Regions from separate parts of the Pseudarthrobacter equi genome, predicted to be linked through region 1. Evidence: riboswitches for the same ligand, from Rfam matches in the RefSeq annotation. Region 1 holds a riboswitch; each other region holds the start of a gene.
The links. A riboswitch is a leader RNA that binds a small molecule or an ion and turns the genes downstream of it on or off. The one in region 1 is predicted to bind cyclic di-AMP.
Positions count from the first base shown of each region.

Region 1 (10,175 bases):
GCTCAGCCGAGAAGGGCGCTCCAGTCCACTGGCCCCGCAGGGCCGGCCTTCGCCGCCGTCCGGGACGTCCTGCTGCTTCGCGGTTTGGCCTTGGCGGGCTCCGCAGGCGCTGGAATGGGCGGGCCCCACGGCAGCGCGAAGGCCGGTACCTGCTCCCCCAGCTGCACGCCGTGCGGCGGAACCACCATGACGCCGTCGGCCGTCGCAAGCCCGCGCATCATGCCCGGGCCGGTGTGCTGGGCCGGCGACGCCATCCCGTACAACAGCCGGAACGGCTTGAGGCGCGTGCGGCCCGGATCCGGGTCTATGAGCGTTCCGGAGGCCACTTCCTGCACCTCCGGCATTGTTCCGTGACCCAGGGCGGCCAACAGGGGCGCGCCCACCGTAAAGAGCGCCATCATGGCGGCGAGCGGATTTCCGGGCAGGCCCAGGACGAACCGGCCGTCCGGGAGTTCGGCCAGCACCACCGGGTGCCCGGGCCGCATGGCCACGCCATCAACCACCAGGCGGCCGCCGAGTTCGGCAACGGCGCGGCGGAGATGATCCGTGCCGGAGCGGCCCGTCCCCCCGGTGGTGATGACGACGTCGGCCGGGAGCCCGGGTGCGCCGGGGCCCTCCGGGACCACGTCCTCCAAGGCCGCGAGCCACTCCCCGTAGGAGTCGCCGATGCGCTGCTGTCCGCCCGGGATGCCACCGAGCATGCCGACGACGGCCGGCAGCTGATGGCCGAACGTGTCCCGGACCTTCCCCGGGGCGGGCAGGCCTTGCACCACCACCTCGGACCCGGTCAGCAGCAGGCGCACCAGGGGTTTGCCCTGTACCGTCAGCTCGTCATATCCGGCCAGTGCGGCGAGTGCCAGGTGCGCCGGGTTCAGGGTCACCCCCGCCGGAACAAGGATGTCCCCTTCCTGTGCTTCCTCGCCTGCTTTGCGCACGTGCTGGCCGTTGCGCGGTTCACCGGGGCGGGCGGTGCCACCCGTGGCAAGGACGGGGAGCCCGTCCTCATCCTCGGCGAGGACGGCGCTTTCGCTGCGCAGGATCCCCTTGCCGCCGGGCGGGATAAGTCCGCCGGTAACGATGGGGCTGGCCTGGTGCGGCGCCAGGCGGGCTCCGGCTTCGACGGGGATCCACGGCCCGGACCCGTTGACTGCCCATCCGTCCATGGCGGAGGAAGCGTAGTGCGGCATGTCCTGGAGCGCAATGATGTCCTGCTCCAGCCTGCGGGCCTGGGCCTGATCCAGCGGCACGGGTCCGGGCGGGATGGGCGTTGCGGCGTCAAAGGCGGCCTGGCGCGCTTCCGCCCAGGTGTGGGCCAGGTGATGGTGGCCCTGGCCCGCGTCCTGTTCCTGGCCGGTTCCGGCCTGACCTTCGTCGTTCTGTCGCAGCGGTTGTTCCTGCAGTTGTCCTTGCGGGTGTCCGTTGCTGTGGTCGTGGCTGTGTTCATGCCTGTGACCATGGCTGTGTTTATGCCCTGTGGGGGATGCTGCTTCCTGCCCGGGTGCTTCTGTCATTCGCCGGGGGCCCCGGGGGCTTCAGCGTCATAGTCGGCAGCCAGTGTGCGGGCGACGGCAAGGGCCTTTTCCATGGCCACGGCATCGGTCGAACTGCCGGAGTTCGAGGCCAGGCCCGCGGCGAATCCGGCAATGAAGGTGGTCAGCGGGGCGGCGGGACGGACCACGGAATGCGCCGCGACGCCGGCAAGGGAAAGGATGGCATTGATGTCCACCTGGACATCCTCAAGCTCGTAGGCCTGGAGCAGCGACCTGCACCATTCCTCCAGTGTTTCGTCCTGGCTCTTCACCACGTGCCTCCCAAGTTAACTGCGGCCGCGCCCGGCCCCGTCCTCCACGTCCGGGCTGCCGGCGGCAATCCCCAGTGCGGCGGCATCGTCCCACGTATCCACATCTGCCGTGTAAGCGGCCGGAACGGCGACAAGCTGCACGTCCAGACTAGCAAGGAGTGACCGGACTGATCCGTTGACCAACCGGCCGTTCGAGGCCAATTCCCGGGCGGACTTTTTTAGCATGCCTGTGCTATAAAGTCCGGCCAGCGGCTGCATCCTCCCTGCGCCGTGTTCATCCTCGGTACAGGCCATGTAAGTCCCCGCTCCCTGCCCCATGGACAACTCATCCAGAAGGGCACGCACAGCCCCGGAGACCAATGGCATGTCACAGGCCAGGACGAGGGTGTGCGGAGCACTCGCCCCCGCCCGGTCCAGGACGTCCAGTCCGGTGGCAATAGCCGCTGCGGGCCCGGCGAACTCCGGCTCTTCGCGGCACGTGAGCACTCCGGGGGGCAACGGGCCGGGGTCCGGACCGACAATTACGGTGGCCCGGGCTCCTTCAGCTGCCGCAAGGACGCGTTCCAGAAGGGTGGTTCCGCGAAACAGCAGTCCCTGTTTCGGGACTCCTCCCAGCCGCGAGGACCGGCCTCCCGCCAGGATGAGGGCATCAAAGGCCGGCACGTCGTCTTGCATGGTTCAAGCGTAGCCAGTGCCGGGCGCCGTCATGACAGTCCAGGCACTCAATAGGTGAGGCGGCCACCACAGCCCAGGCCCGGCGGCCAGCGCAGGCAACACCGCCAGGACCACCAGCCCGTCAGCGCAGGTCGACCGGGCAGCCCAGGTCAATTAGTCGGCCCGCGTCAGGCAGTCAGCGAAGGTCAGGCTGCCCGCTCCGGCAGGAGGAACGGGTCCCACGCCGGCGTGGGCTTTTCCAATTCCTTGATCTGCCAGATGGTGCCGTGCGGAGGCGCTGGCTCGAACCGCAGCTTCCAGCCCATCTCGGCGGGTGTGTGGTCGCCTTTGACGTTGTTGCAGCGCAGGCAGGCAGCCACCAGGTTCTCCCAGGTGTCCGCCCCTCCGCGGGACTTGGGGTGCACATGGTCGATCGTGTGCGCCGCTTTTCCGCAGTACGCACACTTGTGCCCATCCCGCCTCAGGACGCCGCGCCGGCTGACGGCGGTGGCATGGTTGTATCTGGGCCGGATGTAACGGTTGAGGAGAATCACGGAGGGGCGGCCCAGGATTTCCTGCGGACCCACCACGGGATCATCGCCCTCCGCTACCACGCTTGCCTTGCCCGTGAGCACAAGCACCAGCGCCCGGCGGAAAGTAATAACCGCCAGCGGTTCATATCCAGCATTCAGAACGAGAGTGCGCATGCACGTACCTCTTCACGGCCGCACCCGTCAGGGGCACGAGGGCCGGCTGCCCTCGGCATGTCCGGGCTATGGATCGACACCACAAGAGTAAACAAAGAAATGCAGGATCAGCTAATCACGGCACACAAGTATCGTCAGGGAAGGGCGTCCGGAGCGCACCGCCCGTTAACGGCAAAGGACCCCTGCCGCGTGGGCAGGGGTCCTTTTATCCGAAGGGCGGCCGTACCGGCCCTGTCGGGGGGAATCAGTTGACGCGGATGAAGACCGGTCCGGAACCGACGTTTGCGCTGAAGACCACGGTCTGGTTGCCGTTGTAGCCGCCGTGCACTGCCTGGCCGTTGCCGGCGTAAACAGCGATGTGGGCCATGCCGGCGCCGCCGTCGGCGTAGTAGATCAGGTCGCCGGGCTGGGCCTCGGCAGCGCTCACGGTGCGGCCCAGGGAGAGGTAGCCAGCGGGCCAGTCGTGGAAGTTGATGCCCACGGCAGCCAGCGAGTTGGTGACGAGCATGGTGCAGTCCTGGTTGACGCCGAGCTGGGCGTACGCTGCGGACAGGATTGCTGCGCCCTTGCCGCTGGCAGATGCCTGGGGAGCAGATGCGGGCTGCGCCGTGACGGTAGCGGTGACCTTCGGCGCTGCAGCGGTCTGCGTTGCGGGTGTCTGGGCAGCCGGAGCGGCTTCCTGGACCTCAACCTCGGGCTCTGCCTCAACCACCGGAGCCGGGCTGGTACTGACGGCCGGCTTCTCGAAGGAGATGTTGATGGTGGAAGCCGCGGAGATCGGGGCTTCCACAGCTGTTCCAACTTCAAAAGCGGATGCAGGAGCGGAGTCGCGCTGGACGTTGGTGTCAGCTGCGTTTGCGGCGATGCCGCTGGTCAGGACCAGGCCCGAGGCTGCGGCGATAACCGCTGCCTGGCGCCCAACGCCGCCGGCGTTGCCGCCAACAGCCTTGGCGATAATGGCGATTGAGTTGGTCTTGGTGACTTCGGCGCGATGCCGTGCGGTAGCACGAGTCGTCATCAGTTCTCTCTTTCGTTATCCCCGGGCCTGTAGGCAACACGGGGGTTTTGGACGCGCCGGCATCTTGGGGGTACGTCGGCGCGTCCCGAACGGGGATGTGTGATTTAGCGAAAAGCGGGGGCAAAGAAAAAGTTTCTGGGGCCTGGGGCCCCAGAAACTAGTTCATGGTGTAGAACGAGGAGGTTCCCGTGGCGGCAACCGCGTGAAGAAGGGTGCCCTGGGACGGGTTGAGCGCGCTGATCATCATGCCGTTGCCGACGTAGATGCCAACGTGTGCGCCGCCGTTCTGCATGACGAGATCGCCAGGCTGGGGGGTGGAGGTGGGCTTCATGGCGTTCCAGGCATTGACGCGCGGGATGCTGATGCCGGCCTGGGCGTAGACCCACTGGGTGAATCCGGAGCAGTCCCAGCCGTTGGGGCTGGTGCCGCCCCACACGTACGGGTGGCCAATGCCGGTCTACGCGATGGCCGCGATGCCCGAGGTGGCAGCGGAGGAAACTGTTTCCGCGAGCTTCTCGGAAGCAGCTTCGGTTGAGCCAGCGGCTGCGGTGACGGCGTTGCCGGCATCCCGTGCTGCTGACGCAGTGGACTGGGTGCGTACCGGCTCCGGCTTCGGAGCAGCAGTGGTCTTGATGACCGGGCGCTCGAAGGAAACAGTGGCGGTAGGTGCCGCGGTGACAGCCAGGGCGGTCTGGGCCGAACCCGACTCGGTGGATGCCGAGACGCCCGCGGTGGTGTCCGCGACGGCCGGCAGGCCCATAGCCAGGACGAGGCCGGAAGCGGCTGCAACTACTGCAGCCTGGCGACCCACTGTCCCGGCATTGGCACTTACAGCCTTGGACACGGCGCCCAAAGGGTTGGTACGAACCGTTTGCGCACGGTGGCGCGCAGCATTATGGCGTGAAGACACGAAGGTAGCCTCTCCCAATGCCTGCGAGGTGAGCTGTCGGATTCGGATGGGAGTCACCCGGCCACACGGCTTCCAAGGAAGCTTTCGTGACTTAACCCCAAGGCCTTCGAAACAAGAAGGCCAAAATTGGTTCCCCCGCCCCTGCCAGACGATGAAATGCGAACGGACCTTGAGCGGTGGCAGAGTTAGGCAATCCACTCAAGAGCGTCAACTTCGGAAAAGTTGACGCGATTTAGACGGTACAGCAGTTTTGTTTGAATGTCACATTCAGGTCACGGCGGGTCACGGCCATTCGAGAGTCCACCATCATTTGGCTAGAGCCAGCCGGTGGGGTCGACGACCTCACCGTTGACCTGGACTTCAAAGTGGAGGTGGCAGCCCGTGGAGGCGCCGGTGGTCCCGCTGAGGGCAATGACGTCGCCCCGGGAGACGGTTTGGCCCTCCTTCACGTTGAACGACGACAGGTGGTTGTAGGTGGTCTCCAGGCCGTTGCCGTGGTCCACCACCACCCTGTTGCCGCCGCCGTACTGGTGCCAGCCCACAAAAGTCACGGTTCCGGTGGCGGCAGCCATCACGGAGGTACCGCACTGGGCAACATAGTCCTGCCCGCGGTGAAAGTCGCCGGTGCCGCCGGTGATGGGGCTGACGCGGTAGCCGAACGGCGACGCCGTGGTCATGGTGGCCAGCGGGGCCCCCAGGGTACCGGCGGATGCAGCCCGGGAGACCGATCCTGCGGACTGGGCGCTGAGCAGCTGCTTGAGCTTGCCGTCAGGGTCCGCCTGGGTGACCACGGCGGAGCGGCTGAAGTCGATCTGGGCGCCTGCTTCCGCGGAAATCGCGGGCTGTGGCGTCACAGATGAGGCGGCAACGGCACCGGTTCCGCTGGCGTCAGTTGCCATGACGGGACTGGTCACGGGGACGGTAACGGTAAGCACCAGGCCGGTGGCGGCAAGCGCGATGCCGGCCTTCTGGCCGATACCGCTGGCCGAGGCGAATTCCGTTATCTGGCGGAACGGACCCCGACGGCGGCGCGCGTCACGGTGGAGATCGCGGGGGCGCGAGGTCTCGGCAGCCTGGACGGCTTCGACAGCACGCGGCGTAGCAGCGGGGCCCGCCGCGCGGCGGCGGCCCCGGGGGGTCTGCATGGTCAAGAAGGGTTCCTCTCTGGATAGCCTGCGAAGTTAGCTGTCGGATTCGGGTCAGAGAGTTCACAGACCCGGTCCGCCGTAAGCAAGCTGCGGCACAGAGAAATCCCCGGAAGGTTCCTTCACTGGAAGAGGCTTGCTGCTGACGGACTTCACCCCAAGGCAGTCCCCCGCTGCCAGTTGTGGTTCCCCCGCCTCTGCCAGTTATGACTTGGTGCTCCTGATCCGCTGGCAGAGCTCGGCTCCAGATCAGGTAACGCTTAAGTATCAACGCTTTCGTTCAACTATAGGGGCTTAAGTCCCTTAGTAACAATTCCGTTATTTTTGCGTGATCCAGCTCCCACGGGGTAAAAGCAGGGATTTTACGGTGTCAGTTGACGGCTACGAATACGTGGGCAGCCACTTCGGGAGGCAGTTCCAGGGCGCCTTCAATGCCCGGAACACGGACCGAAATGTAGTCCCCCACACGCTCCAGCGATACCGCCGCTCCGGGGCGGATGCCGCCTTCGTCGAGCTGGGACAGGAGTTCGGGTTCCACCTGGATGGGTTCAGCCAACCGGCTGATGGTCACGGCAGAGGCGGGGCCGTACGTCTTCATGGCCTCAAGAAGGCTGATCGCACCGTCGGACAAGGACAGGTCCGGGTGGCCACCCAGTGCGGCCAGTCCGGGAATCGGGTTTCCGTAGGGCGATTCGGTGGGGTGGTTGAGCAGTTCGTAGATCCGGCGCTCAACGCGCTCACTCATCACATGCTCCCAGCGGCACGCTTCGTCGTGGACGTAGGCCCAGTCCAGGCCGATGACATCAGCCAGGAGCCGTTCCGCAAGGCGGTGCTTGCGCATGACCTCCGTGGCACGTTTGCGGCCCACCTCGGTGAGCTCCAGGTGTCGGTCGCCGGACACCACCACCAGGCCGTCACGCTCCATCCGGCCGATGGTCTGGGACACGGTAGGGCCCGAGTGGCGCAACCGCTCTGCAATACGGGCCCTCAGGGCAACGATGTTCTCTTCCTCCAGCTCCAGGATGGTCCGAAGGTACATCTCCGTAGTGTCGATCAGATCCGTCATCCAGCTCAGCTCCTCGAGCGCAATACCCTGCGTTGTTCCGCGTTGTCCCACACGGCCCGCCGCCATGCGGCGCGACATAGTCCGGAGCCAAGCTTAGCCTATTTTGACTTTGTCCTAATAGTTGCAGGCTCCAGGTTCCCGTGTCTCAATGTTTGGACTTTAGCGGCTCCGGCTCCCGCGCCTACGCCTGTTCAGGCAGAATGGGAAAGGCCTGTATTGCAGTCACTGCCGACTGTCGGGCGGCGTTATCCGCCCGACCGGCTAAAGCCACCTCCCCGCCGACATTGGAGCACCCGTGAGCGAAACCAGCATCACTATTCCCGCCGACCTCCTGCCCCGGGACGGACGGTTCGGAGCCGGGCCATCCAAGGTCAGGCAGGAACAGATCGATGCGCTCTCTGCGGCGTCGAAGACCATCCTGGGCACGTCCCACCGGCAGGCCCCCGTCAAGAACCTCGTGGGCTCGGTCCGCGAGGGCCTCAGCCAGTTCTTCCGCGCGCCCGAGGGTTACGAGGTTGTCCTCGGCGTCGGCGGCTCCACAGCGTTCTGGGATGTTGCCTCCTTCGGCCTCGTGGAGAAGAAGGCCCAGCACCTGTCCTTTGGTGAGTTCGGGTCGAAGTTCGCCGCAGCCACCAATAAGGCACCTTTCCTGGATGCGTCCTCCATCATTACGTCGGACCCGGGCACCCGCCCGGCAGCCCGGGCCGAGGCCGGCGTCGACGTTTACGCGTGGCCGCAGAACGAAACCTCCACCGGCGTCGCCGCTCCGGTAAAGCGCGTAGCGGATGCCGATGAGGGCGCACTGGTACTGGTCGATGCGACCTCCGCCGCCGGCGGCCTGGACGTCGATGTGGCCGAGAGCGATGTCTACTACTTCGCCCCGCAGAAGAACTTCGCCTCCGACGGCGGCCTGTGGCTTGGCCTGTTCTCCCCCGCCGCCCTCGAACGCGCAGCACGGATCAAAGCCGGCGACCGCTGGATCCCGGATTTCCTGGACCTGCAGACCGCCATCGACAACTCGAAGCTGAACCAGACCTACAACACCCCGTCGCTGTCCACGCTGGTAACGCTGGACGCGCAGGTGCAGTGGTTGAACTCCAACGGCGGCCTGGACTTCGCAGCGGGACGCACCGCCGACTCCGCCGGCCGCATCTACACCTGGGCCGAGGCATCTGAGTACGCGACGCCGTTCGTCATCAACCCGGACGAGCGCTCGAACGTCATTGCCACCATCGACTTCGACGACTCTGTGGATGCCGCCGCGGTAGCCAAGGTCCTGCGCGCCAACGGCATCGTGGACACGGAGCCTTACCGCAAGCTGGGCCGCAACCAGCTGCGTATCGCCACCTTCGTTGCCATCGACCCCGAGGACGTTTCAGCCCTGCTGGCCAGCATTGACTACGTGGTGGGCGAGCTGCGCAAGTAACTCCCGCCGTCGGCAAGGCCCGGCGACAGAACATACGACGGCGCCGCCCGGGTTTACCCCGGACGGCGCCGTTTGCTGTTGGTTGGTTCGATGGGACCACCATGAGGGGGCTGGCTAGCCCTCCCCGTCATCTGCCTGGGCAGCGTCCGGGGACCCGGCCTGCTGCACAGGCTCTGCCTTTTCAGTCTCCGGTTCGGCTTCGGACTCCCCGGCAGCCTGGGCGTCGGGAACCGTGCGCTCCTGCTCGTGATCCTCTTCCCGGGCGTCCTCGGGCCGCACCCGCTCAGCCCACGGCACCCATTCCGGGGCCAGGATCGAATCCTCCGAGGGCAGCAGGCCCAGTTCGTTGACCGTCACCAGCTTGGACCGGGAGTTGCGGGTGATGACGGCGTACCACTGCCAGCCCGAGTAGCCAGGCAGCCTGGATTCGAACAGGTGCGTCACCAGGCGGTCGCCTTCGCTTTTGGCAGCCAGGTGTGGACCGATGTCCGACGCCGAGGTGATTCCCTCGAGGGCAGTCCTGGCAACGTCGACGGCGGCGGCCAGAAACGCGTCCGGCTTCCCTGTCCGCCACACCGGCACGCCGGCCTTGCGTTGGGGGGCCGCCTTCACGGCCGCGGCGGCGCGGGGGACGGCAGTGCGCTCCGAGGCAGCTGCCTGGGGCGTAACGGCTGTCTCCTGTTCCGAGGCCTGCATTCCTGCGTCGGGCTGTTCAGCTTCCGGATTCATTGCTGCCTAAACGTCCAGCTCGTCGGCAACCTTACGCAGGGCGGCGGCAATGGCCTTGCCCTTGTTGCCGTCCGGGTACTTGCCGTTGGACAGGGTGCCCGAAAGATTGTCGAGGACCGTCACCAGGTCCTGGACCAGGGGGGCAAGGTCGCGGGCGCTGGGCCGTTTGGCCTTGGCGATGGAGGGAGTCTTGTCGAGGACGCGCAGGCCCAGGGCCTGGGCACCCTTGCGGCCGTCGGCCACGCCGAACTCCACGCGGGTGCCGGCCTTGAGTTCCGTTACGCCCTCGGGCAGCGACGATTTGGGCAGGAAGACCTCCTGGCCGTCCTCGCCCGCGAGGAACCCGAAGCCTTTGTCCTTGTCATACCACTTGACCTTGCCGGTAGGCATTGAATCAACCTTCTTCGTTCTGCTGTTGTGAGACACGGCCGGCCGCCACCGCATCCGCACCGGTTGTGCGGGTTTAAGGTATGGCAGCTGCGTACCGTGTTGGTCTTTATCCTTCAAGGTTATCCTGCCCCGCGCCCGAATCCCGCTTCATGCCGCCCCGGACGCCGGGGTTCACGCGCGCTGCCGGAGGGGCGGTAGCGTTACGTCCATGACACCCTCGCGCTACCGGCGGCCCATCATGATTGCCGCCGCCGTCATTGCAGTGCTCTCGCTGGCCGCCGTGGCGGCGGTCATGGCCCTGGCCTTTGCCGGGTCAGTGGCTCCTGCGT
Region 1 covers NZ_LT629779.1:1,311,436-1,321,610, reverse strand. Annotated here, with positions in the region: gene BLT71_RS06015 (molybdopterin-binding protein) at 3-1,511, opposite strand; gene BLT71_RS20540 (DUF6457 domain-containing protein) at 1,508-1,804, opposite strand; gene mobA (molybdenum cofactor guanylyltransferase) at 1,817-2,476, opposite strand; gene BLT71_RS06005 (HNH endonuclease) at 2,662-3,162, opposite strand; gene BLT71_RS06000 (NlpC/P60 family protein) at 3,407-4,180, opposite strand; partial or broken gene BLT71_RS05995 (C40 family peptidase) at 4,338-5,024, opposite strand; cyclic di-AMP (ydaO/yuaA leader) riboswitch at 5,095-5,276, opposite strand; gene BLT71_RS05990 (M23 family metallopeptidase) at 5,405-6,235, opposite strand; cyclic di-AMP (ydaO/yuaA leader) riboswitch at 6,246-6,464, opposite strand; gene BLT71_RS05985 (metal-dependent transcriptional regulator) at 6,606-7,301, opposite strand; gene serC (phosphoserine transaminase) at 7,597-8,727, shown strand; gene BLT71_RS05975 (DUF3027 domain-containing protein) at 8,842-9,456, opposite strand; gene BLT71_RS05970 (cold-shock protein) at 9,463-9,846, opposite strand; gene BLT71_RS05965 (hypothetical protein) at 10,055-10,175, shown strand, end outside.

Region 2 (10,175 bases), 1.4 Mb from region 1:
GGCCCGCTCCATCTGGCGGACGCCACCAAGGGGAACCGGCTGGGCCTGGCGATCTATTACCGGACCAGCCGCTTCACGGCCCTGGATACCCAGTCCTTTGCGCTGCAGAAATCGATGCATGACCGGGTATTGGCGCCGGCTCATGAGCGGCTGATCGGAACCCGTGTGATGGACAACGAAACGCAGCACGAACTGGTCATCGGGTCCTTCCACGCCGCCCCGCTCACAGCGTCGAATTCATTGCGGCGCAAGCAGATCCACGCCGCCCACGCCGAATTGCTGAGCATGGGCAAGGGCCTGATGACGCTGATGGTGGGCGACTTCAACTACCCGTTCTTCACCAAGAACCTGCATCTGCACATGAAGAATTCCGGCTACGCCCTGTCCCTCAGCAACCGGCGCACCTACACCCGCTACAAGGTCTTCAAGGGCCACTTCGATTTCGCCACGTCCCTGGGACTGGACATCACCAGCGTCGAAACGCTGCCCCGGGGCAAGTCGGACCATCTGCCCATCCTGGTCCACGCCGAATACGGCAAGGACTACTAGGCCAGCCGTTCCCGGAGGCCGGGCCACGCGGCGCCGAATCCGGGATGCAGCTCCTTGTCCGCCACCTCGGGCAGCGGCACCCACAGCAGTTCGATGCTTTCGGGGTCGCTGATCACGGGCTCGAAAGGCTCGCGGACCTTGACCACCACCGTGGTGTAGGACCAGTAGCCCAGGTCCAGGACCGACGTGAACAGCACGTCCACGTGCCCGGCGGGGACGGCAGCCTCCTCGTGGGCTTCGCGGAGCGCCCCGGACACCGCGTCCTCCCCTTCGTGCAGGGCGCCGCCCGGCAACCCCCAGGTTCCCCCGTTGTGGCTCCAGACGGCGCGGTGCTGCAGCAGTACACCCCTGGCCGGGTCCCAGGCCAGGACGCCGGCGGCGCCGAACCGGCCCCAGAAGCGGCCGCGGTCCCCTTCCACCCAGGCATCGCCCGGGTTGCGGGGGCCGGTGCGGACAGGCGGAATCGACGATGCGGCGACGGAAGCGTGGTCCATCGTCCCAGTCTGACAGGTCCGCTGCGCCGGAGGGCGGCCGGCGGAGGGTCAGTTGGCGTGTCCGTGGTCGACGGCGAAATCACCGCCGGGGTACATGACGGTTTCGTGGCCGTCGTCGAAGCGGACCACATACGGCGGCGCGCCGCCTTCGCCCCGGACTTCCAGGATCACGCCGTGACGGTCCGTTGCACCCACAGTCCTTCCGTGCACAATGATGCGGTCGCCCTGTGCAGCCTCCATGGCACTCACCTCCAAGCCCCCAGATTACGACTCCGGGGCGGGCCCGGACAGGTCCCCGTGGCAGGATTTCCCCATGCCGCTGAACATCCTCCTGATCGCCGATACCCACGTCCCCAAGCGCGCCCGGGAACTGCCCGCCCAGGTGTGGTCCGCCGTCGAACGTGCTGACGTGGTCTTCCACGCCGGAGACTGGGTGGACGCCTCGCTGCTTGATGAATTGGAGCAGCGCGCGAGGCAACTGGTGGGTGTCTATGGCAACAACGACGGCGCGGATCTCCGCGCCCGGCTGCCCGAAACGGCAGCCGTCACCCTGGACGGCGTCCGTTTTGCGATGGTGCACGAGACCGGCCAGGCGAAGGGCCGTGAACTGCACTGCGAGGCGCTCTATCCGGACGCGGATGTCCTGGTTTTCGGTCACAGCCACATCCCGTGGGACACCACGTCGCCGCGGGGCCTGCGGCTGCTGAACCCGGGATCCCCCACGGACCGCCGGCGGCAGCCCGCGTGCACGTACATGACGGCCGTGGTTAGCGGCGGCCGGCTCGCCGGGGTGCACCTGGTGGAGGTACAGCGGCGGTAGCCCGGCTTGGCAGCCGGCCCCCGGGTGCCTAGGCTGGAAACGTAAGCATGCTTAGCTTCGAGAATCCAGCCGTACCAGCAGGAGGAAACCATGACAGACCAGTACACATTCCGCGATCCGGTCACCGCCTACGAGCACATCTCCCCTCCCAAGCAGCACCAGCCTGAACCCGGCCTGGACGCCGAACTGGCTCCCAAGGCCGACCTCGGCGAGGAGACCTACCGCGGCACGGGGCGACTCGAAGGCCGCAAGGCGATCGTTACCGGCGCCGATTCCGGCATCGGGGCGGCAACAGCCATCGCCTTCGCCCGGGAGGGTGCCGACGTAGTTTTGTCCTACCTGCCGCAGGAGGAAGAGGACGCGGCCAGGATCGCGGGGATCATCGAGGCGGCCGGGCGCAAGGCCATCAAAGTGCCGGGCGACCTCAAGGATCCTGCAGTCTGCCGCGAAGTGGTGGAAACCGCCGTGGCCGTCCTGGGCAGTGTGGACATTCTGGTGAACAACGCCGGCAAGCAGGTGGCCCAGGAGGACCTGGCGGACATCACCGACGAACAGTTCGACCACACGGTAAAAACCAACGTCTACGCCATGTTCTGGCTGACCAAAGCGGCCCTGGCGCACATGCCGGCCGGTTCGACCATTATCAATACCACGTCCATCCAGGCGTACAACCCCTCGCCCACGCTGGTGGACTACGCCACCACCAAGGCCAGCATCAACAACTTCACCAAGGGCCTGGCCCAGCAGCTGGCGCCCAAGGGCATCAGGGTCAACGCCGTGGCGCCGGGTCCCATCTGGACGCCGCTGCAGGTAAGCAGCGGACAGCCCAAGGAAGAACTGCCGGAGTTCGGCCAGTCCACTCCCCTGGGCCGTGCCGGGCAGCCGGCCGAACTGGCGCCGGCGTACGTGTTCCTTGCGTCACCGGAATCCAGCTACGTGGTGGGCGAGACCCTGAACGTCAACGGCGGCAGCCCCACGCCGTAGCGGCTATTCCGCGTCCTGGTCGGCAAGCAGCGAGTCGGTGGACCCGTCCGGCTGGCCGTCGAAGAACTGGGCGAGGACCGTCTTGAATACCGTTTCGCCGGGCGCGGCGCGGAGGAACAGGGTCATGGACGACTGCAGCTTGCGGGCGTCGATGCCACCCAGGATGTCCTCTGCGGAGCGCCCGGCGTGGTGGGTCAGTGCCTGCGCGGACTCAAGCAGGCGCGGGCCCAGCACGTCATGTTCCAGGTAGGCCCGCGCTTCCGCCAGGGAGGCAATGGCGTATTTGCGGGATGTTGCGCTCTGCCCCAGGCCTGCGATCTGGGGGAAGATGAACCACATCCAGTGGCCTGTCTTGTTCCCGAGCTGGAGCTCGGCCAGCGCCTGGTCATACGTTCCGCCGTTTTGGGCCGCAACGAAACGCTCGAGATTAAAGGGATCGTCCATAGTCATTCTCCTTTGTGGTGGGACAGTGTTGCTGCTGCCGCCCGCAGGTGGGCGTCCGGGTCGGCACCCCATCGGGCCAGCACGGTTTCAGCGCGTTGCCGGTTGCGGTGCTCCAGCCTCTCCAGGAGCGGCCGCAGAACGTCGGTGACGAGCGGATCGGCAAGTTCGGGTGCATGCGCGGAGCGGAGGAATCCCTCAACGCGGGTCAGATCCGAGTGCCGCAGCAGGGCCACCCGCGACTGGAGCAGCACCACCGCGGCCTGGCGGCGTTCGAAGACCGGCCGGGCGCCCGGTTTCGGCTGGCCCCACAGTTCCGAGGCAAGCCGGACCACGGCATCGTGGTCCAGCTCCTTGAACTTGCGGAGGGCGTCGCGGATGGTCCCGCGCACGGCGCCCACTGAGGAACCGTAGGAGCCGAGGGTGCCGCCAAACCTGCTGCCGACGTCGTCCGCGCGGTACCAGGCGCCCTCGTTCTGCAGCGTGCGGTCGATGAAACCGGCCGCCTCGGCGACGGCGTCCGGACCGGTGCTCACGAGCGCCCTGCGGCTGCGTGGTCGATGCAGTACGGCGTCCACGGCCGGGCCTCAAGCCTGCCTTCGGCGATGGGCCGGCCGCATACGGCGCAGCTGCCATACGTTCCGGCGGCGATCCGGGCCAGGGCCGCTTCCACCTGGTCCAGGCCGGCCGAGCTCTGGTTCAGCAGCGCCGAGGCCTGGGACAGCTCGAAGGCGATGGTGGCACCCTCGGGATCGTGTTCGTCATCCACGTTGGCTCCCTGGCGGGCGGAGTTGGCGGCGGCGATGTCCGCCCGCAACGCCGGCAGCAGGGCCAGTTTCAGCTGCCGCTCCTCTTCGAGCAGCAGCCGGAAGCGTTCGTAGTCAGCCATGGGAAAAGCCTAGTCCTGCGTCAGTACCAGTTGTTCGCCATCGAGTGGCTCCAGGCTCCGCAGGGCGAGCCGTACCTGTCGCGGATGTATCCCAGACCCCACTCAACCTGGGTCCGGTAGCTGGTCAGCCAGTCACTGCCGGCGCTCGCGTACTTCCCGGGCGGCAGGGCCTGGGGGATCCCGTAGGCGCCCGAGTAGGGGTTGGTGGCCGTGGTCTGCCAGTTCGACTCCTTGGTCCACAGCTGCGCCAGGCACAGGAACTGATCCTGGCCCCAGCCGTAGGCGCCCAGGCGTCCGGCGGCGTAGCTCTTCGCTCCGGCAGGATCGTTGACGGCACCACCGGGAACGGAGGGTACGACGACGGGCGGCGGCACCGGCTGGGCCGGCGGCGGGGGCGCCGGGGCCGGGTTCGCCGGAGCGGGCTTCACCGGATCCGGGTTCGCCGGCGCGGGACCGGCAACTCCCGGCGGCGCCGCGGCCGCGGGCGGTGGTACCTCCACGCGGGCGTCTGCTGCGGTTTTCGCTGCCCGGTCCGAGTCCCGTTGGGCCTGTTCCCGGGCGGCGGCCCGCTTGGCTGCCTGCGAGGCTTCATAAGCGGCGAGGGCGGCCTGGCCCTGCCGGAACTCCCCCTCAACGGCCGCGGTTATTCCCTTGAGTGAGGCCAGCTGTGCAGTGAGTTCACCGCCGTGCTGCTGCTCTTCACTGATGTGGCGGGCTACGGCGTCCTGCGCCGATCTGGCCCCGGCAAGCCTGGTCCCGGCCTCCTTGGCCAGGTTTTCCCGTTCGGAGCGTGCAGCTTTCTCCTGTTCACCCAGGGACGATGCCACCTTCGCGGCGGACGCCGCGCGGTCCACCAGGCCGGCCGTCTTCGCGCCCACCAGCTCCACCATGTTGAGTCCGTGGACGCTGCCGGACTCAAGGGCGTCCAGGGCCATGAAGAATCCGGCCGTGGTTGAACCCATCTTGTACGACTGCACGGCAAGGGCGCCGATCTCCCTGCGGTGCTGCTGCAGTTCCCCGTTGGCTGCTGCGGACTGCGCCGCCAGGGCTTCGACCCGGCTGTTGGCTGCGGTGAGTGCCGCTTCGGCAGTGGCGTACTCCGCTGCAGCCGTCACGGCCGCGCCGCCAAGCGTTTCTGCATCCGCCTGCAAACCGGCGAGGAGGCTGCCGATCCGGGTGATCCCGGCCGCTGTTCCCGCTTCAGACTCCCTGGCCTGCCGGACGTCTTCCCAGGAGGGGTATCCCTCCGGCGGGAGGTCCGCGGCCGACGCCGGAACCAGGGCCGCGCCCAGCAGGGTAAACACCAGAAGTCCGCCGAGCACCGCGGACTTCAGTTTGGTAACGAACTGGGACATAGTCCCGTAGCCTACGGGCTCAACCACAGGTTGAGGGTTTACAGCTGTGGATTGTTATCCAGCAGAGACGGAAGCCGCGCCACAGCCCTAGACTGTGCCCATGGCCGGCGCCAGCACACCACGCACCACAGCAATCCGCCGCGGCCCCGCCTCCGCACGGACAGCAAGACCGGAAACCGGCGACCGCGTGCTGCCATTCCTGACCGCGGCAGTACTGGCGGTATCAGCCTGCAGCCCGCAGCCGCCCACCCCTGCAGCGTCCCCCGCTGCCGCCGCCCCCGGACCGGTCACCATCGAGGTAAACCAGTCCCGCGACCAGTACGGGCAGCACGCCATCCTGCTCCAGCTCACCAACACCACGGACGTTCTCCTCACAGTGGACCTGGCGCGCGTCACTTCCCCGCTGTTCAACGGGGACATCGCGTGGACCCCACAAGCTGGCAGCCTGGAGCTTCCGCCGCACCAGCCCAAAAGCGTGCCCGCACAGCTTCCACCCCCCGCCTGCGCCGACCTGGCAACGGCATCGCCGCAGGCCAGCGCCACGGTTTCCTTCGCTGCAGCCGGACAGCAGCCGGCAGCCCTTAGCCTTCCGGCGCCGGATCCCTTCGGCGTGCTGCCGCGCAACAACAGCGAGCTTTGCCTGGCCGCCGACGCCGCGAAGGTGGCCGGACTGGCCCTGGACCCGCACCTTGAGGTGGCGGCGGACGGCCGCACCGCCGTCGTCCTCCTTCGCATCAGCCCCCAGCCGACGGCCCCCGGAGGGACTCCGCCCCTCACGCTGCACAGCGTGGGCGGCACTCCCCTGCTGGCGGAGGCCGGGCCCGAGTCCGGGGCTGAGCCGTGGCCGCGGAACGTGACGGTCCGGACGGGGGAAACCGGCACTGCCCTGGCCCTGCGGGTGCGCCCCGCCCGGTGCGATCCGCACGCCGTGGCGGAAGACAAAGTGGGCACCCTGCTGCCCCTCACCGTTACGGTCGGGACCCGGGAAGGCGTCCTGAAAGTGGCCGCCGGCGGGCCGTTGCGTGCGCAACTTTATGACTTTGTTACGCAGGCCTGCCAGACCGGCTAGGCACCGGGCATCATCCGAGGTCACCGCGGCGTTCCGGGCCGCCATCCGGCCGATGGCTTCATCCGAGAGGTCCGCCTCGTATGTTATCCAAATGTGACAATCGGGTGAACGTCGGGTTATGGTCATACACGTGTCCCTCCCAAGCGGGACATTCCCCTCAGCTTGCCGAGCCCTGCCGCTGAACCGGGATTCAATCGCTTTCCAGCTGGCAGGGACGGGGGAACCAAGTTTCCGCGGCTTCACCGAAGCCTTGGGGTTAAGTCGATATCGCCTTCCGTCCCTGACGAAGTGCGTTACCGGCCGGGTATCTCCAGCCCGAACCCGACAGCTCACCCCGCAGGCATGGGAGAGGCGATCAACCGTGTCAAAAAATTTCACCACCGCCCGTCACCGCGCTACTCCGGCCGGCTCCATCGCGCTGCAGGGTTTGGCCGTGACGGCCAAGGCCCAGGCCCGGACCTTTGGACGCCCGGCACTCGCAGTAGCCGCAGCATCGGGCATTGCGTTCGGCGTCGGAGCTCCGGCACATGCAGGCGTGACCGGCCCGGACAGCACCGAAACCACTAACGTCCAGGCATACTCGGCTCCTGCCGCGCCCGTAGCCGCTGCCCCTGCAGCCGCTGCCGGCAACGTCCACACGGTTGCTTCCGGTGACACCCTCGGCGCCATTGCGTCCGCCTACGGGGTTGGCCTGAACGACGTCCTGGCAGCCAACGGCCTCGACGTTTCCTCGATCATCTACCCCGGTGACCAGATTGCCATTCCCGGCGCCGGCTACGCAGCACCGGCCGCTCCGGCCGTTGCTCCGGCAGCGGCACCGGTCCAGACCGCAAGCACTGCTCCCGCCAACACCGGCATGAACCTCGGCTACGCCTCGGCAACGCCTGCGGCCACCGGCTCGGGCACCGGCGCTGCCATCCTCGCCAACGCTTACGGCCAGGTCGGCGTCACCCAGGACTGCACCGCCATGGTGGAGAAGGCCCTGCGCGCCGTCGGCAAGTCCGTCGGAGACCTGGCTCCCGGCCAGTTCTTCCAGTACGGCACCGTGGTGGGCACCCCCGCCCCCGGTGACCTCGTCATCTCCGCCGGCCACGTCGGCGTGTACGCCGGTGACGGCCAGATGGTCAGCGGCGGCGTCAACGGCAGCCAGACCCAGGTGCACTCCGTCAGCTGGGTTGGTGCAGCCTCCTACGTACGGGTCGCATAGCCTGCTGGGCAGGTAGCTTCCAGCGCATAGAGCTGCAAAAAGGGCGGTAGCCGGGACATCCCGGCTGCCGCCCTTTTTACTGCGTAACCAAACTCAGGCTCAGGTGCCGCAGAAGGTCATGTACGTCCCGAAGTCCTCCGGGGCGCCCTCGGCGTACCGCTCCATGCCGGGGCGTTCGCTGTACGGCGCCGTCACCGCTTCCAGCAGCCCGTGCAGTGGATCCAGGTCCCCGCCGGTAGCCGCGGCCAGCGCCTCTTCGACGAGGTGGTTCCGCGGAATGTACGCGGGATTGGTGCGGTCCATCAGCCCGGCATCCGGCCCCAGCTTCTGCCAGCGTTCGGCCCAGGCATCGTACGCAGCCAGGTCCATGACCATCCCGCGGACAGGCCGGCTGTCACCCCGGGCGGCCTTGGCCAGGTTCCTGAAGAAGAGCGTGTAGTCCACCGGGCCGTCCTTGAGGATGCCGGTGACGCCGTCCACCAGGTCAGAGACCTCCTCGGCTGCCGCCGTATCCGGCTTCCCCGCAGCCAGGCCCAGCTTGGTGGCCATGCCGCCAAACCACGCCGCACTGTAATACCGCCGGAACCCGCCCAGCGCCTCCACGGCCACCGGAACCGCCGCCTTTTGGTCTTCGTCGATGAGCGGCAGCATGGCTTCGGCGAGGCGGGCCAGGTTCCATTCGGCCATGACCGGCTGGTTGGCGTACGCATACCGGCCGCCGACGTCGATGGAGCTGTACACGGCGGCCGGGTTGAACGCGTCCATAAAGGCACAGGGGCCGTAATCGATCGTTTCGCCGGAGATGGTCATGTTGTCTGTATTCATCACACCGTGGACGAACCCCACCAGCATCCACTGCGCCACGAGCGAGGCCTGCGAAGCCACCACGGCCCGGTACAGGGCGAGGTAGGGGTTCTCCTCCGCCGCGGCGTCCGGATAGTGGCGGCTGATGGCATGGTCCGCCAGCCGGCGCAGGAGCTCGGTGTTTTCCGTGGCCCGCGCATACTGGAAACTGCCCACCCGAAGGTGGCTGCCGGCCACCCGGGCCAGCACGGCGCCGGGAAGCATGTCATCCCGGCGCACCTGCCGTCCGGTAGCCACGACGGCGAGGGAGCGGGTGGTGGGGATGCCGAGGGCGTGCATGGCCTCGCTGACCACGTATTCGCGGAGCATGGGCCCGACGACGGCACGGCCGTCACCGGCGCGGGCAAATGGCGTGCGGCCGGAGCCTTTCAGGTGGAGGTCCTTCACCCGTCCGCGGGCATCCTCCAGCTCACCCAGCAGCAGCGCGCGGCCGTCACCGAGGAGGGGCGAGTAGCCGCCGAACTGGTGCCCGGCGTAGGCCTGGGCCACAGGCGTGGCACCTTCCGGGACGTGGTTGCCCAGCAGGAACCGCGCTCCCTCTTCCGAGCCCAGGTACGCCGGGTCGAGCCCCAGTTCCGCGGCGAGCGGTCCGTTGAGTACCAGGAGTTTGGGGTCCGGGGCTTCCTCCGCCTCCCAGGGCACCGCCAGCTCGTTGAGTTCGCGGGCGAAGCGGCCACCCAGGGCGACAGTCGATTCTGCAGCAGCGGTCATGGTTTTAACCCTATCCCCGCGGCGGCCGTTGCAGGCCCCCCGCGGCGGTTCGGAAGGCGGATGCGCTGGAGGTCGTCGGCGGCGATCACAGTGGCACCCTTGGCGCGGGCGGACGCCTGCCGGGCCAGGAAGGTGACGTCGTTGCCGTACCGGGACGAGAAGTGCGTGAGCACCAGCGTCCGCGCGCTCCCCTGTCCCGCCAAATCGCCAGCCTGCCCGGCGGTGAGGTGGCGGTATTCCTCCGCCAGCCCGCCGTCGTCGTCGCTGAAGGTGGACTCGGCGACCAGGAGGTCGGCGCCGTCGGCAAGGTCTTCGGCACCGTCGCACGGTGCGGTGTCCATGACGAACGCGAAACGCTGCCCGGGGCGCGGAACGCTGACATCGGCGAGTCCGACGCCGGCAAGGGTACCTTCGCGCAGGAGGCGGCCGACGTCCGGCCCGGCGATGCCCGCTGCCGCGAGGCGGTGGGGCAGGAACGTAAAGCCCTCGGGCTCGGTGAGGCGGTACCCGTAGGTCTCTATCCGGTGCTTGAGCGGCCGGATGTGGAGGCCTTCCGCCACCTCACCGGCGGCGCCATGGGGATGGAGCCACAGGTCCAGGCCGGGCGTGCTGACAGAGACCAGCGCCCGCACCACAGCATCCCCGGAGGCCGGGTAGTGCAGGTGGACCGGGTGGTTGACGCCGTCCAGCACCATTCTGGACAGGACGCCGGGGAGCCCGAAGCAGTGGTCGCCGTGGACGTGGGTGAGGCAGATCCTGGTGACCTGCGTTGCCGAAACTCCGGCGTGGATC
Region 2 covers NZ_LT629779.1:2,687,233-2,697,407, forward strand. Annotated here, with positions in the region: gene BLT71_RS12055 (endonuclease/exonuclease/phosphatase family protein) at 1-549, shown strand, start outside; gene BLT71_RS12060 (NUDIX domain-containing protein) at 546-1,043, opposite strand; gene BLT71_RS12065 (DUF1918 domain-containing protein) at 1,092-1,283, opposite strand; gene BLT71_RS12070 (metallophosphoesterase family protein) at 1,357-1,863, shown strand; gene BLT71_RS12075 (glucose 1-dehydrogenase) at 1,954-2,847, shown strand; gene BLT71_RS12080 (DUF1810 domain-containing protein) at 2,851-3,291, opposite strand; gene BLT71_RS12085 (DNA alkylation repair protein) at 3,294-3,824, opposite strand; gene BLT71_RS12090 (TraR/DksA family transcriptional regulator) at 3,821-4,177, opposite strand; gene BLT71_RS12095 (aggregation-promoting factor C-terminal-like domain-containing protein) at 4,198-5,532, opposite strand; gene BLT71_RS12100 (hypothetical protein) at 5,633-6,601, shown strand; cyclic di-AMP (ydaO/yuaA leader) riboswitch at 6,787-6,959, shown strand; gene BLT71_RS12105 (C40 family peptidase) at 6,963-7,808, shown strand; gene BLT71_RS12110 (protein adenylyltransferase SelO) at 7,908-9,383, opposite strand; gene BLT71_RS12115 (ribonuclease Z) at 9,380-10,175, opposite strand, start outside.
Region 2: linked by a shared signal. The riboswitch ahead of BLT71_RS12105 (C40 family peptidase) and the one ahead of BLT71_RS05990 (M23 family metallopeptidase) in region 1 are both predicted to bind cyclic di-AMP.

Region 3 (10,175 bases), 180 kb from region 1:
GACTTCCCACTGGCTTTGCGGGCCTCCCTGCCCCTCGGCCGCGGTGCCGGCCTGATGCGGCTGTCCGCCCTGGGCCGGTTCGTCCGGGACGGCGCGGTTGTTCTGCCGGTCCATAGATTGCTCCTCGGGAAGGGAACATGGCGGTCGCCTCTGCTGATGTTCCATCAGCGTCAGCCGCGTTCCTGAGTCCGGGCTGTGCGGCGGGGCATTCCTGACTGAGACATGCTGCCCGTGGCGCCGACCCTGCCACACCCGCTGCGACGCCCAGCTGGCTAGGCTGGGATTCACAGCTGGGGCACAGGAAGCCCAAAGCCCGCCTATATCCAAGGATCGGAGACTTGTCCCATGGCCACCTCGCACTCCATGACCAACAACCTCCCCAAGCTCTCCCACCCGGACGGCTCCCCCATCCGCGCCCTGGTGGTGGATGACGAACCCAGCCTTTCAGAACTGATGAGCATGGGCCTGCGGATGGCGGGGTGGTCCGTGGCAGTGGCAGCGGACGGGCCCGAGGCGGTGAAGCTGGCCAAGGACTTCCGCCCTGACGTCCTGGTGCTGGACGTCATGCTTCCGGGGTTCGACGGCGTGGAGCTGCTGGGCAGGATCCGCGCCTTCGCGCCGGAGGTGCCAGCCCTCTTCCTTACCGCGAAGGACGCAGTCCAGGACCGCATCGTCGGCCTGGCCGCCGGCGGCGACGACTATGTCACCAAACCGTTCAGCATGGAGGAAGTCATCCTCCGCCTGCACCGGCTGGTCCAGCGTTCAGGCGTCGCCGCCATGGACACTGCCGAACTGGTGGTTGGCGACCTGGTGCTCAACGTCGACACCCGGGAAGTCACCCGCGCCGGGGATGACGTGCAGCTGACGGCCACCCAGTTCGAACTGCTCCGCTACCTCATGGAAAACCCCAAGCGGGTCATCAGCAAGGCACAGATCCTTGACAGGGTGTGGGACTACGACTTCGGCGGCCAGGCCAACATCGTCGAGCTCTACATCTCCTACCTGCGCAAGAAGATCGACGCCGTCCATCCGCCCATGATCCACACCGTCCGCGGGGCCGGTTACGTCATCAAGCCGGCGGACTAGCTCGCCATGGCCCCTTCAGACGCTTCCTACACCCGGAGTTGGCTCAGGCCCGCAACCTGGCACCTGCGTACCCGCCTGATCGCCCTGGCCATGGCCCTGCTCATCGCCATCTGCGGTGCCGTTGGCATCGTGAGCTACGCATCGATGGACGCCTTCCTGACCCGGCAGCTTGATGACCAGCTCAGCCAGGCCGCCAACCTCGCCGACAACCCGGGCCGCCCGCCCTTTGGCGGCTTTAACGGACGGGATCCCCTGGACGCCCGGGGCCAAAGAATCGGCACCGTCAACGCGAGCATCCGCAACAGCCAGGTTAGTTCCGGCGGCTTCCTCGCCTCGGACACCACCCGCCAGCCCCTGTCCACAGAGGACAAGGAGACGCTCCTTGCGCTCGATGCCAACTCAAGGCCCGTGGACCGTTCGATGTCCAGCGGTGATTATCGGCTGATCGCGGTCCAGACAAGCTCCGGTGACATCCTGGTCACGGGACTCCCCCTGGCCGCCAAGGAAAGTACCCTCAGGTCCCTCGTGTGGACCTTCGTGTTCGTCTCGCTGGGCGGACTGCTGCTGATCGGCCTGGTGGGGACGGTGCTGATCCGCCGCACCATGAAACCGCTGGAACAGCTCTCCGAGGTTGCCACCAGGGTGTCGGAACTGCCCCTGGACGCCGGCGAGGTGGCGCTCGCCGTCCGCGTGCCGCCGTCGAACTCCAACCCGGGCACCGAAGTGGGCAGTGTGGGGCATGCGCTGAACCTCATGCTGGACAACGTGGCCAGCGCCCTGGAAGCCCGGCAGAAGAGCGAAACCAAGGTGCGCCAGTTCGTGGCGGACGCCTCGCATGAGCTCCGCACCCCATTGACCGCCATCCGCGGCTACACCGAGCTGATGCGGATGACGGAGGACTTCACTCCCGACGGTCAGAAATCACTGGCCCGGGTACAGAGCCAGTCCGAGCGGATGACGGCACTGGTGGAGGACCTGCTGCTCCTGGCGCGGCTGGATGAGGGCCAGCCGCTCAAGCTGGCCGAGGTGGACCTGACGCAGCTGGTGGTGGAAAGCGTCAACGACGAAAAGGTCATGGCCCCCAGCCACACCTGGCGGCTCGATCTTCCCGCGGAGCCGGTGCTGGTGAACGGGGACGGCGCGCAGCTGCGGCAGGTGCTCATGAACCTGCTGTCCAACGCCCGGAAACACACCCCTGCCGGAACCACCGTGGTGGCCGGCGTCGGCACGGCTCCGGACGGCGCCGCCGTCGTGACGGTCACGGACGACGGCGGGGGCATACCGGCGGACTTCGTGGACCACGTCTTTTCACGCTTCGCCCGCGCAGACGCAGCCCGCAAGGGCAGCGGCGACCAGGCCGGCGCGGCCGTTGCAGAGGGCACCAGCGGGCTGGGCCTGTCCATCGTCCAGTCCATCGTGGAAGCCCACGGAGGCCGGGTAACGGTCACATCACGGCCGGGGATGACGGAGTTCGCGCTCCGGCTCCCGACTGTAGCCTGAATTCGCCAAGGCGACGCGCCGTCGTCGTGATGTCTGTTACCTAAATGTGACTTAAGCGCCGCTCTCCTGTACCGTCGATATGGTGCGGTTCCCGTTCGGGCCGCATATCCGGATGACGCCAAGCTCTGCCACTTCCCGGATTTCGCTTGAACTGAGGCAGAGGCGGGGGACCCACGTCCCGGGCAACGCAGTACTGCCCTTGGGGTTAAGCCAGCACGTGTATTTGCCGTGCGGCCGGATGCCCTCATCCGAACCCGACAGCTAACTCCGCAGGTGTGAGAGGCGAACTAAACATGTCTAAATTCACGGTAAAACCGCGCCCAAAATCGGCTCCGAGCCACAGCGCGCAGCCTGAAACCCGTAAGAAGTCTTCCTTCGGCAAGCGCGCCGCGGTCCTCGCAGTGTCCGCAGCGATGCTGGTGGGCGTAGGCGCCGCGGGCCAGGCCACGGATGCCATGTCCCGCGTGGCGGCCACCGGCTCAGAGTCCCCCGCTGCCGCCGATTCCCAGATGAGCATCGAGAAGAGCGAAATCCGCTCGAACCCGGCCGCGTCGGCGCCCGCCGAGCTCAAGGTTCAGCCCCAGGAAGCGGCACCGGCCCCCGCACCCGCGGCCGAACCTGCCCCGGCCGCAGCGCCCGCACCGGCCCCGGCCCCCGCACCGGAGGCTGCTCCGGCTCCCGCTCCCGAGCCCGCCCCCGTCGTCGCCGTCAACGATCCGGCCGGCGCACAGGCTTACGCGTCCGGCCAGCTGGCCAGCTACGGGTGGGCCCAGGACCAGATGCAGTGCCTGGTCACCCTGTGGACCAAGGAATCCGACTGGACCACCACCGCCACCAACGCCAGCAGCGGCGCCTACGGCATCGTCCAGTCCCTGCCCGCCGAGAAGATGGCGAGCTCCGGCCCCGATTACATGACCAACTACCGTACCCAGATCAACTGGGGCCTGAACTACATCAAGGAGCGCTACCAGTCCCCGTGTGGCGCCCTGAACTTCCACCTCGGTCACAACTGGTACTAAAAACCCTCACTGGCTGAGGCCTTCCGACCGGCCGCCGCCGAACCTTCCCGGTTCAGCGGCGGCCGTCGTCGTCTCCGCAGCCATGCGTGCGAGGTAGCAGTTTTTGGAGTTGACCCTCCGGCCGCCGAGCGGATCGGCACCTGCTTCGCCGTGGCGGCGAAATACCGCGAAGGCGTCGTGGTCCGGGGGCCGGGACGTGCCGTTACCGTCCCGGGATGTACTGGACGGCCCAGCGGTTGCCGTCGAGGTCTGCGAAGTACACGAAATGACCCCAGTCCTGGACATCCACATCGCTGACGTCCACGCCGTTGTTCTTCAGGTGGTCGTGGGCGGCCTGGATGTCACTGACCACCAGCTGGAGGTTGGAGCCTGTACCCGGAGGAGCGTCCGTGAGGCCTTCACCGATGCAGATGGAACATGCTGAGCCAGGCGGGGTCAGCTGCACGAAGCGGATGGACTCCGACGGACGTTCGTCGAAGTCGGCGTTGAAACCAACCTTGTTAACGTAGAAATCCTTGGCGCGGTCCACATCGGACACCGGGACAAACACGAGTTCAAGTTTCCAGTCCATTGCCACAGGCTACGGCCGGACCCCATATTGCGGAAGGCCTTCCGCCCGGTCAATGCGGTTAGCCGGCGATGCCGTACAGGCGGTCTCCCGCATCCCCAAGGCCCGGAACGATGTAGGACTTTTCGTTCAGCTTCTCGTCAATCGAGGCGAGGACGATGTGCACGTTCGCTTCGCCCAGTTCCTCCTCCAGCTTGGCCAGGCCCTCCGGGGCCGCAAGGAGGCAGATGCACGTGACGTCCGAGGCCCCGCGCTTGAACAGGAACTTGATGGCCTCGCGCAGCGTTCCGCCCGTGGCAAGCATGGGGTCCAGGACGAAGACCTGCCGGCCGGTAAGGTCCTCGGGCAGCCGCTCGGCATAGGTGATGATATCCAGGGTTTCCTCGTCGCGGGCCATGCCCAGGAAACCCACTTCTGCGGTGGGGACCAGCTTGGTCATACCCTCCAGCATGCCGAGGCCGGCGCGCAGGATGGGGACCACCAACGGCGTGGGCTTGGTGAAGGCCGTGCCCAAAGTGGTGCTGACCGGCGTCTCGATAGTGACGGGTTCGGTGCGGACCTCTCGCGTGGCCTCGTACGCCAGCAGTGTCACCAGCTCTTCGGTCAGCTGCCGGAACACGGGCGAAGGGGTGTTCTTATCCCGGAGGACAGTGAGCTTATGGGCGACCAGCGGGTGGTCCACAACGAGAGTGCGCATTGCTCAAAACTATCATCCGGCGCTGTCCCTGCCGGAGTTCCTGGCTTGGGCTCTTGGCGCGTGACCCGCCCGCCGGGGTGCGTCCCGGCGTCGTGAACCTACCCTCGGGGGTGCGTGCCGCCGTCGTGGTCCGTTCCGCGGCCGTGCGTGCCGCCGTCGTGGTCCGTTCCGCGGCCGTGCGTGCCGCCGTCGTGGTCCGTTCCGCGGCCGTGCGTGCCGCCGTCGTGGTGCATGGCGTCCGCTACGACATCGCGCACCACGGGACGCTCAAACGTGGGCGCCGGCCCGGCATGTTGCTTCCGCCGGATCAGATGGAACATCCGGTGGGCCAGGATGACGAACCCGACCCAGGCCAGGCCCAGCGTCCAGCCGGCAATGACGTCGGTCAACCAGTGGTGGCCCAGGAAAACCCGGCTCAGGCCCATGGAAACAATGAAGACGGTACCCGCGGTGATGGCCGTGATGCGGACGCTGAGGACCTGGAACTGCAGGCAGATGATGTACACCAGCACGCCGATCACCACCGTGGTGTTGAGGGTGTGCCCGCTGGGAAACGACGGCGAGTCTTCGTAGGGCGGAACAGCTTCGGAGTGGTCCGGCCGGGTCCGGCCCACCAGCCGCTTACCCAGGGTGGTGGCCGCGGTGGAAACCGCAGCTGCGCCGCCAACGAGGAGGAGCGGGCGCCACGACCTGCTGAGGAAGGTCAGCCACGCGGTGAGGAGCGTGGCGAGGATGGGCATGCCGATGCCGCCGCCAATGTTGGTGAAACCAGTGACGAACGCATCAAGTCCGGGATTCCGCAGTGACTGTGCGTAGTCCAGGGCGGGGATATCAAGGCTCGCCAGACCTTCGTCATCCACCACGTCCGAATACACTTCGGCGCCCAGCAGCGCCATGGCGACTATCAGGGTTCCGCCCACGGCCATGGTCAGCCACAAGGCGGCATACGGTTTGATCCAACGGTCCACGCGGTCCCGAACGGTACTCACGGCGCCTCCCCGGCATTCAGTACGCAGGCTTACTATCCCTCGAAACTATCATTGAGCCATGGTCTCCGCATCGAACAGTTACGACGAGTGGATGGGCCTCGCCCTGGCGGAGGCCCGCGCGGCACTCGCTACCGGCGATGTTCCTATTGGCGCCGTGGTGCTGGGGCCCGACGGCGAGGTGCTGGGTTCGGGGCGGAACCAGCGGGAGGAGCTCGGAGACCCCACCGCCCATGCCGAGGTGGTGGCCATCCGCCAGGCTGCAGAGCGGCTGCGGGAACTGGCACGGCTCGGCGGCGGTCCGGACGACGGGTGGCGGCTGTCCGACTGCACGCTGGTGGTCACGTTGGAACCATGCGCCATGTGCGCCGGGGCCATTGTTCTTGCCCGGATTCCCCGGGTGGTGTTCGGCGCCTGGGACGAAAAGGCTGGCGCTGCGGGGTCCGTGTTCGACATCCTCCGTGAACGGCGGCTCAACCACTGGGTGGAGGTCTACCCCGGCATCCGGGAAGACGAGAGCTCGGTGCTGCTGCGGGACTTCTTTGCGGATCACCGGACACGGTTGTAGTCGGCGGAGACCTTTTTAGTCTTGCCCTGGCTGGGCTCTACCCGGCGCCGGTCAGCGCACGCACGACGTTCCCGGCCGTCTTCTCCCAGCCGGGCAGGAGGCCACGCGCTTCCAGGGCCCGGCTGCGCCAGTCCCGCTGCACAGCGTGGTTCTCAAGCCACTGCCGAAGGGTCCGGCCGAGTACGGCTGCGTCCGCTTCGCCCCCGCGTGGCAGCGTCAGCGCCGCCCCAGGAAGGCGCATGCCGCCGTCGGCATCCTTCAGTGAGGCAAGGTCCAGCGCTTCGACCGCACCGGTCCCCAGCCGGACCACTACGGGGACGCCGCGGGCCAGCGACTCGGTGACCACCATGCCAAACGCTTCTTCGCGCGAGACAAGAAGGCTCAGGTCTGCACGGTTCCATTCCGCCTCAAGCGCATCCCCCGTCAACTCCCCCCTTAGCTGCACTCTTCCTGCCAGGCCGCTGCGGGCGATGGCTTCCTCCACCTGCCGGGCATAGGCCGGATCTACCTGCTCAGATCCGACCAGCGACGCCGTCCACTCCAGATCCTTGATGCCAGCGAGGCCTGCCACGGTGAGGCGTTGGTCCTTGTTGGGCAGCAATGCGGCCACGGCAAGGAGGTGTGGAGGGCGCGAGCCCGTGGCGGGTGGGGCCGGATCGGCTCCCGGCAGCGCGACCCGGGCGTTGGGAAGGCCGCGCGCCTTGAGGATTCCGGCCGCGCTGCTGCTGGTGCAAATGACACCCGCCGCCGCACGCAGTGCCCTTGCTTCTTTCTGCAACGCTTCCGGGCCGGAAGTTTCCGGGACGGGCATATGCACCAGGACGCTTATTTGCCGGCCCGCCTTGGCCGCAAATTCGAGCTCGTCCGGGGCGCCGACGGCGACCAGCCCGTCCACCAGCACCTCGGCTGACTGTTGCCTTTGCTCTGGCTCCCAGGCGCCTAGAACGCTGCCGAACCGGCGTCGTTCCTTGGCAGAAGCGTGGGGCCAGTTCCCTTTGATCGGAAGGACTTGCACCTCCCACCCCAGGTTTCCCAGGCCCTCAGCCAGGCGGGCGTTGTATACATTGCCGCCGGAGCTGTGGCGAATGTTGGCGGGGACCAGCAACCGCACCACGCGCATGGGTCAGGCGTTGAGGTCCAGCGAGAACGTGGCCCAGGCGTCCGGATTCTCGCGGAGGGTGACGTCGATCCCGTCCAGGTGGCGGCCGTCGTCGTCATCGCTGATTTTCTCCGCCACGGCCTGGGCTATGTACTGGGCGAGGGCCTCGGTGGTGCTGAGCTTGCCCTCGAAGTCGGGGTGTTCGTCCAGGTTTTTGTAATTCAACCCGTCGAGCACTTCCTCGATCACGGTTCCGGCGGCGCCGATATCCAGGACGATCGCGTTGTCATTCAGGGCACGACGGCGGAACGCCACCTCCGCGACGAACGTTGCGCCGTGCAGCCCCTGGGCGGGGCCGAAAGCCTCGCGCGGCAGGCTGTGGGCGATCATGAAGTGGCGGCGGACGGTCAGGCTGAACATGGATTTCCTCTGGCTCTGCTTGGTGAATCGGTGGGCTCGGCGTGTGCCGGCTGTTGGGTTTGTCAGACCGATCTTTCGGGCTGGCGGGCGGCGTCCTGCGGGTATTCGATGACGTGGCAGAGGGCTTCAAGGCTTCCATCGGACAGGCCCTGGACCACCTCGGGGAGGTCCTCAAAGGCTGACTGTCCGGTGAGGAAAGCGTCGAAGACGGGGTCGGTGAGCAGTGAGACGGCCAGGTCGAGGCGGTCGGCGTTGGTCCGGCGGTGCCGGCGGGACCGGGCCACCATGCCCACCTGGCTTGCCCTGATGGAGAGCCTCCGGGCGTGGAAGTCCTCCCCCAGGGGTACGGTCACCTTTCGGTCCGCGTACCAGGACATCTCGATGACGTCCCCGTCGTCGCCCACCAGCTGGAGGCTGCGTTCGAGGCCTTCCTGGGAGGCGGAGCAGTGGATCACGATGTCGCAGTCGTCCAGGGCGTCCTCGGGGCTCGTGAACTCGACGCCGATGGTGTCTGCCAGCTTCTTCCGTCCCGGATCCACGTCAACGAGTTGAAGACGCTGAAGAGGGAAGGTCCGCAGCAGGGTGGCCACCATCCCGCCCACCAGGCCGGCCCCGACGACGGCGACGCGGTCCCCCAGCTTCGGTTCGGCCTCCCACAGGGCATTGATGGCCGTTTCCACTGTTCCGGTGAGCACGGCACGCTGTGACGGAACGCCGTCCGGGATTCTTGTGAGGGCGTCCACCGGGACGACGTACCGGTCCTGGTGCGGGCTGAGGCAGAAAACGCGCTGCCCCTTCCACTCGTCCGGGCCTTCCTCCACGACGCCCACCGACAGGTAGCCGAACTTCACTGGCCCCGGAAAATCGCCTTCCTGGTGCGGGGCCCGCATTCCGTCGGCAACCCTTGGCGGCACCGCGCCCCGGTGGACCACCATCTCGGTGCCCCTGCTGATACCGGAGTACAGTGCGCGGACCAAGGCCTCCCCCGGCCCTGGGGCGGGCAGGTCCTCGGACCGGAGTTCGCCCTGTTCTTTCGCGGTGGTCCAGTAGGCGGTGGCACGGTGCGGCAATTCTGAATTAGTCATCTTGCTGTCGAATCTATCGGGACGGGCGTTCGGGAGGAAGGTCCGACGGCGGGTGTCGCCGTTTCAGCAGGTCCACGTCAGCGGGGTGGAAGCTACCTGGTGAATTCGACGTGGCTAGTTTCATTTGCTTGGTTCCTCGTAGGCACGGGCGCGTGGGCAGCAGTAGTTTCCTCGCACCTTCAGCCCTGCCGGTCATGTCAGGTCAGGTGAAGGAGAGCTCGTGTAGCCAGTGTTCCCGTTGCGGATCAGCGGGCAGCTCGAAAGGAGACGCGTAGAAGGCCTCCCAGAGCGGATCATCCGGAGAGAGATCGTCGGGGACGACACGGTCCTCGCAAGCGAATTCGGCGTCCAGTAACTCGTCGTCGGGAGGGTCGTCCAGGAGGTAGTCGGGGCAGACCGCAATGCCGGCAAGGATCCGTTGTTCCAGTGAGCCTGTCATGTGCAGCGCGTCGGGGAGTCGGGGTGGCCAGTGGGGTGGTTGGGGGTCGGGGTGTTGTGCTGGGTAGTGGCGGCCTGTGGGTGAGGTCCAGCCGGGTGGTTCGGTTGTGGTGGCTGGTGTGGGGGTCCAGCCGCTGTGGTGTTTGAGACGGTGATGTTTGGGGCAGAGCTGTGCCAGGTTGCTCACGCCTGTTGTCCCGTTGTGCTGCCAGGGGGTGAGGTGGTCGGTGTCGTTGTCCGTGGTGGGGTTGGTGCAGCCGGGGAACGTGCAGTGTCCGTCGCGCATCCTGATCCAGCGTTTCATCGCCTCCGACAACCGGTAGCTGGTCCTGCCAATCTCGAGCGGCGCACCGGTACGGGGGTCGACGAGGACCCGGTAAAACGAGGTCGCCCCGTCAGCAACGAGTTTGCGGGCCATGGCTGCCGGGATGGGCCCGTATCCGTCGAGGTCTGCCGGTTCGTCAGTGCTGCCCAACATTGTAAATATCGGGATGGTGACCAGCACGTCGGCTTTCGGGGCGGGAATCTTGCTGAGGTCAACGAAGTATGGGTCGGTCCCGGCGCCGGTAGCAGTGCTGGTTCCGGTCTCACCGGCCCAGGGAACCCCGTGGGTAGCGGTTACGTCGCCGGGCTCTTGGCCATCGTCGGTGCGGCTAGTCGCATCGCCGCCGGCCTGGGCGCCGAGCAGGAGCGCGGCGGCGACGTCCGG
Region 3 covers NZ_LT629779.1:1,131,162-1,141,336, reverse strand. Annotated here, with positions in the region: gene BLT71_RS05215 (hypothetical protein) at 1-114, opposite strand, end outside; gene BLT71_RS05210 (response regulator transcription factor) at 346-1,086, shown strand; gene BLT71_RS05205 (sensor histidine kinase) at 1,093-2,586, shown strand; cyclic di-AMP (ydaO/yuaA leader) riboswitch at 2,720-2,876, shown strand; gene BLT71_RS20320 (aggregation-promoting factor C-terminal-like domain-containing protein) at 2,880-3,605, shown strand; gene BLT71_RS05190 (VOC family protein) at 3,808-4,176, opposite strand; gene upp (uracil phosphoribosyltransferase) at 4,235-4,870, opposite strand; gene BLT71_RS05180 (phosphatase PAP2 family protein) at 4,969-5,859, opposite strand; gene BLT71_RS05175 (nucleoside deaminase) at 5,918-6,424, shown strand; gene BLT71_RS05170 (glycosyltransferase) at 6,462-7,319, opposite strand; gene BLT71_RS05165 (6-pyruvoyl trahydropterin synthase family protein) at 7,548-7,943, opposite strand; gene BLT71_RS05160 (zinc-dependent alcohol dehydrogenase) at 8,006-9,028, opposite strand; gene BLT71_RS05155 (HNH endonuclease signature motif containing protein) at 9,231-10,175, opposite strand, start outside.
Region 3: linked by a shared signal. The riboswitch ahead of BLT71_RS20320 (aggregation-promoting factor C-terminal-like domain-containing protein) and the one ahead of BLT71_RS05990 (M23 family metallopeptidase) in region 1 are both predicted to bind cyclic di-AMP.